One region of the Streptomyces clavifer genome, then DNA from elsewhere that is predicted to be linked to it. Evidence: riboswitches for the same ligand, from Rfam matches in the RefSeq annotation. Region 1 holds a riboswitch; the other holds the start of a gene.
What was found. A riboswitch is a leader RNA that binds a small molecule or an ion and turns the genes downstream of it on or off. The one in region 1 is predicted to bind glycine.
Positions count from the first base shown of each region.

Region 2: another riboswitch for glycine. It lies ahead of gcvP (aminomethyl-transferring glycine dehydrogenase); the one in region 1 lies ahead of gcvT (glycine cleavage system aminomethyltransferase GcvT).

Region 1 covers NZ_CP107793.1:5,253,688-5,258,098, forward strand. The annotation lists gene glyA (serine hydroxymethyltransferase) at 1-1,030, opposite strand, end outside; gene gcvH (glycine cleavage system protein GcvH) at 1,050-1,427, opposite strand; gene gcvT (glycine cleavage system aminomethyltransferase GcvT) at 1,517-2,647, opposite strand; glycine riboswitch at 2,825-2,922, opposite strand; gene OG927_RS23160 (AAA family ATPase) at 3,134-3,808, shown strand; gene OG927_RS23165 (enhanced serine sensitivity protein SseB) at 3,950-4,411, shown strand, end outside.
Region 2 covers NZ_CP107793.1:1,087,304-1,091,714, forward strand. The annotation lists gene gcvP (aminomethyl-transferring glycine dehydrogenase) at 1-2,073, opposite strand, end outside; glycine riboswitch at 2,269-2,364, opposite strand; gene OG927_RS04440 (PRC-barrel domain-containing protein) at 2,494-2,865, shown strand; gene OG927_RS04445 (DNA polymerase IV) at 2,787-4,280, opposite strand; gene OG927_RS04450 (MerR family transcriptional regulator) at 4,353-4,411, opposite strand, start outside.

The sequences.
Region 1 (4,411 bases):
TGCCCAGCTCGTGGAGCCGGTCCTCGGCCTGCTGGCCGTCCAGCTCGGAGTTGCGCAGGTCGACGAGGACCAGGTGGACGTCCGTACCGCCGGAGAGGACGGACACGCCCACCTCGGTCACGTCCTGCTGGACCAGCCGCTCGGCGAGGATGCGGGCGCCGTCCAGGGTGCGCTGCTGGCGCTCCTTGAACTCCTCGGTCGCCGCCACCTTGAAGGAGACCGCCTTGGCGGCGATCACGTGCTCCAGCGGGCCGCCCTGCTGACCGGGGAAGACCGCCGAGTTGATCTTCTTCGCGAGCTCCTGCGTCGACAGGATGACGCCACCGCGCGGACCGCCGAGGGTCTTGTGCGTGGTGGTCGTGACGACGTGGGCGTGCGGCACCGGGTTGGGGTGCAGACCCGCGGCGACCAGGCCCGCGAAGTGCGCCATGTCGACCATCAGGTACGCGCCGACCTCGTCCGCGACGCGGCGGAAGGCGGCGAAGTCGAGCTGACGGGGGTACGCGGACCAGCCGGCCACGATCAGCTTCGGCTTGGACTCCTTGGCGAGGCGCTCGACCTCGGCCATGTCCACGACGCCGGTGTCGTCGACGTGGTACGGGACCACGTTGTAGAGCTTGCCGGAGAAGTTGATCTTCATACCGTGGGTCAGGTGACCGCCGTGGGCGAGGTTCAGGCCCATGATCGTGTCGCCCGGCTTCAGCAGCGCGAACATCGCGGCGGCGTTCGCCTGCGCACCGGAGTGCGGCTGGACGTTCGCGGCCTCGGCGCCGAAGAGCGCCTTGACGCGGTCGATGGCGATCTGCTCGACCACGTCGACGTGCTCGCAGCCGCCGTAGTAGCGGCGGCCCGGGTAGCCCTCGGCGTACTTGTTGGTGAGGACGGAGCCCTGGGCCTCCATGACCGCGACCGGAGCGAAGTTCTCCGAGGCGATCATCTCGAGGGTGGACTGCTGACGGTGGAGCTCGGCGTCGACGGCGGCGGCGACGTCCGGGTCCAGCTCGTGGAGGGAGGAGTTCAGAAGCGACATCAGGTGGTCCCTTGGGGTCTCAGTTACCGGAGAACTCGGTGTACTCGTCGGCGGAGAGAAGGTCCTTCGGCTCCTCCGCGACGCGCACCTTGAACAGCCAGCCGCCCTCGAAGGGAGCGGAGTTCACCAGCGACGGGTCGTCCACGACGTCCTGGTTCGCCGCGGTCACCTCGCCGGTCACCGGCGAGTACAGGTCGCTGACCGACTTGGTCGACTCCAGCTCACCGCAGGTCTCGCCCGCGGTCACCGTGTCACCGACCTCCGGGAGCTGGGCGTAGACGACGTCGCCGAGCGCGTTGGCCGCGAACTCGGTGATACCGATCGTGGCCACACCGTCCTCGTCGGCCGACAGCCACTCGTGCTCCTTGCTGTACCGCAGCTGCTGGGGGTTGCTCATGGTCTGAATTCTCCTGTACGCGGGGGAGTGCTGATGAACGGTGGTCTTGCGTGGTGAGACGGGACTACGTCACGTCCGGGCGGGCGGGACTACTTCTCGCGCTTGTAGAAGGGCAGCGCGACGACCTCGTACGGCTCGTGCGTGCCCCTGATGTCGACGCCCACGCCCTCGGTGCCGGGCGTGGCGTACGCCGCGTCGACGTACGCCATGGCGATCGGCCTGCCCAGTGTGGGCGAGGGGGCGCCGGAGGTGACCTCGCCCACGACCTGTCCCGCGACGACGACGGAGAACCCGGCGCGCGGGACCCTGCGGCCCCCGGCGACCAGGCCGACCAGCTTGCGCGGGGGAGCGGACTCGGCGCGCCCGGCAGCGGCCAGCAGCGCCTCGCGGCCGACGAAGTCGCCCTCCTTCTCGAACTTCACGACCCGGCCGAGCCCCGCGTCGAACGGGGTCAGCGCGGTGGTCAGCTCGTGCCCGTACAGCGGCATGCCCGCCTCCAGGCGCAGCGTGTCGCGGCAGGAGAGGCCGCACGGGATCAGGCCGTGCGGGGCGCCCGCCTCGGTGAGGGCCTTCCACAGCTGCTCGGCGTGCTCGGGGGCGACGAAGAGCTCGAAGCCGTCCTCGCCGGTGTACCCGGTACGGGCGATCAGCGCCGGGACGCCGGCGACCGTGCCCGGCAGGCCCGCGTAGTACTTCAGTCCGTCCAGATCGGCGTCCGTGACCGACTTCAGTACGGCGGAGGACTCGGGGCCCTGGACGGCGAGCAGCGCGTACGCGTCGCGGTCGTCCCGCACCTCGGCGTCGAAGGCCCCGACACGCTCGACGAGCGTGTCCAGGACCAGCTGCGCGTTGCCCGCGTTGGCGACGACCAGGTACTCGGGGGTCTCCGCCGCGCCCAGGCGGTACACGATCAGGTCGTCCAGGATCCCGCCGTCCTCGGCCACGATCATCGTGTAGCGGGCCCGGCCCCGGCCGATGGTGGCGATGTTGCCGACCAGGGCGTGGTTCAGGAAGTCCACGGCCTGCGGCCCGGTGACGGTGATCTCGCCCATGTGCGACAGGTCGAAGAGCCCGGCCCGGTCACGTACGGCGTGGTGCTCGTCGCGCTCGCTGGCGTAGCGCAGGGGCATGTCCCAGCCCGCGAAATCGGTCATGGTCGCGCCCAGGGACCGGTGCAGCGCGTCGAGGGCGGTGAGACGGGAAGCGGGGGCAGTGCTCATGGATACGGCTCCAGGGCATGACGACGGAGGACGATCCCTCCCCATCTGTCATCGGAACCTGAGAGGTTCGCCGGGACCCGCTGAAAGGGTCCTGGAGGGGGCCTGAACGAGTCAGCCCCTCCGGGGTCGGCTTGCACCTTGGGTGGAGCCGCAGAACGGCCCGCTTTTCAGATCTGCCTCATCCGCGCGGTACGGGGCCTGAGAGATTCAAGGGAGGATCTTGCTCCTTCGGCGCCCGGTGCACACAGTGACCGGGACTCTCCCGCGCGGATTCAAACGGCCGGTATGGAGTTGGCGGGGTCATCATCGCACGCATTGCGGGAGAGTGGGTGTCCGGATCCGTACGGCAGGTCCGCGGCCGGGCAGGTGCTGACACGGCGGCACGCCCGGTGCGGACCCGTACGGCCGGAACCGGTTGTGCCGCATTACCTTTTCTTTACACTTCTTGGGCAGGTCAGGTGTGGGTGAATCGGCAGGGGGACGGCGATGACGTTGCAGCGCGACGTGGCGGCCACGGGGGCGGCGCGCGGTGCGATGCCCGCTCAGCAGGGCGTGCGTGCCAGGGAGCTCACCGGCACGCACGCCCCGGTGGTGCGTGACCTGCGGGGCACGGGCGGGCGCGGCCCGCGCAGCCTGGACTTCGCGGCGGGTGACCTGGTGGTGGTTTCCGGCCTGCCCGGCAGCGGGAAGTCGACGCTGATCCGGCGCGCGGTCCAGGAGAACGCGATCGACTCCCAGGACACCAGGGACCGCTGGGCCGGCTCCCTGCCCGGGTTACTGCCGTACGCCCTGTACCGCCCCCTGGTGCGTGCCGCGCACTACCTCGGGCTGTGGCGGGCGCTGCGCTCGGGCGGCTCCGTCGTCGTGCACGACTGCGGTACGCAGGCCTGGGTGCGCCGGTGGCTGACGCGGGAGGTCCGGCGCCGCGCACGCACCCTGCACCTCGTCCTGCTCGACGTCACCCCGCAGGTGGCCAGGGCGGGCCAGCGGGAGCGCGGCCGAGGGGTGTCGGGCTACGCCTTCGCCCGGCACCGGCGCGCGGTGGGACGCCTGTTGCGTGACACGGAGAGCGGCCTGCTGCCACCCGGCTGCGCCTCCGCGGTGCTCCTGGACCGCGACGCGGCCGCAGTGATCACCCGCATCTCGTTTGCGGACGCATAGGCCGAGAAGTGCTGTCCGGGTGTCCGGAATCTGGACGGTTCGCAGGCCCCGGCCTGCGCCGCTGCCCGCGGCACTGCCGTCCGGGCGCGGCTCGTCTAAGGTTTCTGCCGCACAGCATGGCGAGAAGGGGACACAGACACCGTGGACATTCCGGCCCAGGCCCACGTCCATCCGCAGCACGGATGGCCGGCCAACGAGCTCGAAGAAGTGCTCAGCGCCTCGCTCGGCGTGCCCGGGGCCGGCAGCCGGCTGGTCGAAGTGCTCGGCCGCAGCCTGCTCTGGGTGCCCCTCCCGAACGGCGGCGGACCCGACAGCCCCGACCTGGACCTGCCGACGGTCGACATCGACGGCGGCGCGTACGTGCCCGTCTTCAGCTCCGAGGCGCAGTTCCTCCACTGCGTCGGCTCCCACATGTCCTTCGCCGTCGCGCCCGCCCGGGAGTTCGCCCGCGGACTCCCTCCGCAGCTGGGCATCGCGGTCAACCCGGGCGGAGCGGTCGGCGTGCCGATGCCGCCGCCCGCCGTCGCCGAGCTCTGCAGGGCCGGCCGCACCCCGCTGGACGGGCCCGGCGGCGGGGGGAGGGTCCGGCTGTACGAGCCGGAC
Region 2 (4,411 bases), 4.2 Mb from region 1:
GCCGACGAGCGCGTTGAGGTTGGCACCGTCGACGTAGACCTGGCCGCCCGCGTCGTGCACCTCGCCGCAGATGTCGGCGACGTGCTCCTCGAAGACTCCGTGCGTCGAGGGGTACGTGATCATGAGGACGGCGAGCTCGTCGCGGTGCTTCCCGATCTTGGCGCGGAGGTCCTCGATGTCGACCTCGCCGTCGTCGGCGGTCTTCACCACGACGACCTTCATGCCGGCCATCACGGCACTCGCGGCGTTGGTGCCGTGCGCGGAGGACGGGATGAGGCAGACGGTCCGCTGCTCCTCGCCGTTGGCCCGGTGGTAGGCGCGCACGGCCAGGAGACCGGCGAATTCGCCCTGCGAGCCCGCGTTGGGCTGCAGGGAGACGGCGTCGTAGCCGGTGACCTCGGCGAGACGCTCCTCGAGCTCACGGATGAGGGTCAGGAAGCCCTGGGCCTGCTCGGCCGGCGCGAAGGGGTGCAGCGCACCGAATTCGGGCCAGGTGATCGACTCCATCTCGGCGGTCGCGTTGAGCTTCATGGTGCACGAGCCGAGCGGGATCATGCCGCGGTCCAGCGCGTAGTCACGGTCGGCGAGCTTGCGCAGGTAGCGCAGCATCGCCGTCTCGGAACGGTGCTGGTGGAAGACCGGGTGGGTGAGGAAGGAGTCCGTGCGCAGCAGGTCCTCGGGCAGCGTGTCGGCGGCCTCGGCGTCGAGGGCCTCGATGTCGCCGCCCGCCCCGAAGGCGGCCCAGACGGCGGCGATCTGGGTGCGGGTGGTGGTCTCGTCGCAGGCGAAGGAGATCCGGTCGGCGTCGACGAGTCGCAGGTTCACCCCGCGCTCACGGGCGCCGGCGACCACACCCGCCGCTCGGCCCGGGACCCGGACGGTGAGGGTGTCGAAGTACGCGTCGTGCACGACGTCGACACCGGCGGCCCGCAGCCCCTCGGCGAGGATCGTGGCGAACCGGTGCGTGCGACGGGCGATCGTCCGCAGGCCCTCGGGGCCGTGGTAGACCGCGTACATCCCGGCCATGACGGCGAGCAGCACCTGTGCGGTGCAGATGTTGCTGGTGGCCTTCTCCCGGCGGATGTGCTGCTCGCGGGTCTGCAGGGCCAGGCGGTAGGCCTTGTTGCCGTCGGCGTCGACGGAGACCCCTACGAGGCGGCCGGGCAGACTGCGCGCGAACTTCTCGCGGACGGCCATGAAGCCGGCGTGCGGTCCGCCGAATCCCATGGGGACACCGAAGCGCTGCGTCGTGCCGACGGCGATGTCCGCGCCCAGCTCTCCGGGCGAGGTGAGGAGGGTCAGGGCCAGCAGGTCGGCTGCGACGGTGACGACGGCCCCGAGCTCGTGGGCCTGCTCGATGACGGGCTTGATGTCACGCACGGCTCCGGAGGCGCCCGGGTACTGCAGCAGGACGCCGAAGACGCCCCGCTCGGCGATGTCCGCCGGGATCCCGCCGGAGAGGTCGGCGACGACCACCTCGACGCCGGTCGGCTCGGCGCGGGTCTCGATCACCGCGACGGTCTGCGGGAGGGTGTCGGCGTCGACCAGGAAGACGCCGTCCTTGACCTTGCCGACGCGCCGCGCGAGGGCCATGGCCTCGGCGGCCGCGGTGCCCTCGTCCAGGAGCGAGGCACCCGAGGTCGGCAGACCGGTGAGGTCGGCCACCATCGTCTGGAAGTTCAGCAGGGCTTCGAGCCGCCCCTGGGAGATCTCCGGCTGGTACGGGGTGTACGCCGTGTACCAGGCCGGGTTCTCCATGACGTTGCGCAGGATCACCGGCGGGGTGAAGGTGCCGTAGCAGCCGAGCCCGATCATCGGAGCGAGGACCTGGTTGCGGTCGGCGAGCCGCCGCAGCTCGGCGAGGACCTCGGCCTCGGTACGGGCCGCCGGGAGATTCAGCGCCTCGGCGCTCTTGATCACGTCGGGTACCGCGGCGGCGGTGAGCTCGTCGAGGGAGCCGTATCCGACCTGGGCGAGCATCTTCGCCTGGGCCTCGGCATCGGGGCCGATGTGGCGCTGCTCGAACGGAATGCCCTGCTCCAGCTGGGAGAGCGGAGTGCGACGGGGGGTCATGATGGAGGCCTCCTGGTCTGACACGACCTGCGAGGGGCACCACGGCGTGGCAGCCCGGACGGCCTCCCCATCTGTCATCTCGACCTGAGAGCTTCACCGGCACGGCCCGCGGGCGTACCGGCTTTCACCGTCGGTGAGGACGGGGATCCGTCGCGGCACGTGCCGTGCGGGTCCCGCCCTGCTTTCCAGAGTGACCTCGTCCGCGCGGTACGGGGGCCTGAGAGATTCCGGGGAGGAGTTGCTCCTTCGGCGCCTCCGGACTTCTCCGGAGGACTCTCCCGCGCGGGGTCGGCAGCCGTGTTCCACACTACCAGCGGGCCGGTGCCGGCCGTCTCGAGTGGCCGAAGGCCCGGATCTGGCCTTTCGTAGTGCCTGTGGAGCAGTTGCGACCACCCTGATGCGCGACCAGTGGGAGGCACCGTGCAGACCGACATCGATCCGCGCAGCCTGATCGGCCGCAAGGCCTTCGACCGCAAGGGTGTCAAGATCGGAACCGTGGACGAGGTCTATCTCGACGACGCCACCGGCGTGCCCGAGTGGGCCGCCGTGCGCACCGGCCTGTTCACCCGGGACGCCTTCGTCCCACTGGAACCGAGCGAGTTCGTCGACGGCACCCTGGTGATCCCCTTCGACCGGGCCCTGATCAGGGACGCACCCGATTTCGGCGTCGGCCGGCATCTCTCCCCCGAGCAGGAGCTCCAGCTCTACCGCCACTACGGACTGGACTCCGCCCCCTCGGGCGGGACCGGCCCTGACAGGGACTTCGGCAGGCTGGCCGGCCACGAGGAGTAGTCCACGGGGTCCCGCACCAGGGGCAGCGGATCGGCCGGGTGGAGCTCCGGATCATCGATACGGAACGTACGCACCCGGCCCGGCGGCATCCCCGGCTCCTCGAACCGCACGGTCACGCGGCCGACGCCGCTTCCCTGCACCCAGCCGTGGCCGTGCACGTCGTGCCGCACGTCGTGGCCGGCCTGCCAGTGCCGGGCGGCCGGCGGCGCGGCGTACCCGTGCGCGGTCTCCTCCGCCCCTGCGGGCGGCTCGTCCGGAACGGGGGTGGTCCCCGACGCCGGCTCGTCCGCCGCCGTCTGCTGCGCCCGGGCGGCCACCTGTGCCTCCGCGGCCTGTCGTGCGTCGGCGGCCTGGGCGAAGAGATCCTCCTGCGTGAAGTCCGCGAGCCCCGTGACGCCCACTCCGAGCAGCCGTACGCCCCCGGTGGTGTCGACGGCCTCCAGGAGCCGGGCCGCGGCCTCCCTGACCACGGTGGGGTCGTCCGTGGGGCCGCGCAGGGTCTCGGACCTCGTCAGCGTCGAGAAGTCGTAGCGGCGCACCTTGAGCACGACGGTCCGGCCTGACCGCCCCGCGCCCCGCAGCCGGTGGACGCACCGGTCCGCCAGCCGCTCCACCTCCGTCCTGACGCGCACCCGGTCGTGCAGATCCACGTCGAAGGTGTCCTCGACGGACACGGACTTCGCATCCCGTTCCGCCACGACGGGCCGGTCGTCGTACCCGAGGGCCATGCGGTGCAGCGCGACGCCGTGGGCCTTCCCCAGCAGCCGCACGAGCTCCGCCTCGCCCGCCTCCGCCAGGTCGCGGACGACGGTCATGCCCGCGCGCCGGAGATGGTCACCGGTGGCGGGACCCACTCCGGGAAGGGTCCGTACGGACATGGGCGCGAGGAGCTCGCGCTCGGTACCCGGTTCGATCAGCAGCAGGCCGTCCGGCTTGGCCTCCTCGGAGGCGATCTTGGCCAGCATCTTGGAGCCGGCCAGACCGACGGAGGCGCTGAGCCCGGTGACTCCCCTGATCACGGTGCGCAGCTGCTCACCGACCAGACGGGCGGTCACCGAGTCGTCGGCGACCCCGCCGGCCTCCAGATCGACGAAGGCCTCGTCCAGGCTGAGCGGCTCCACGAGCGGGGACAGCCGCCCGAGCAGTTCCATCACCTGCTCGCTCACCGTGCGGTAGAGCGAGAAGCGGGGCACCAGATAGGCGGCGTTGGGCGCCATCCGTCTCGCCTGCGCCATCGGCATCGCGGAATGGACACCGAACCGACGCGCCTCGTACGAAGCGGTGGCGACCACCCCGCGCATCCCCAGCCCGCCCACGACGACCGGCCTGCCGCGCAGGCTGGGCTTCGACGCCTGCTCCGCGGAGGCGTAGAAGGCATCCATGTCCAGATGCAGGATGGTGGGTGCGGCTCTCACCTCACCGATGCTGCCCTATGCCACTGACAACGGGGCCGCCCGGCGCCGTGCGGCGCGGGGCGGCCCCGGTGCTCAGCCGGCTCGGTTGCGCCGCCGGGCGAGCTCGTCGGCGGGGTTGTTGCCGATCAGGG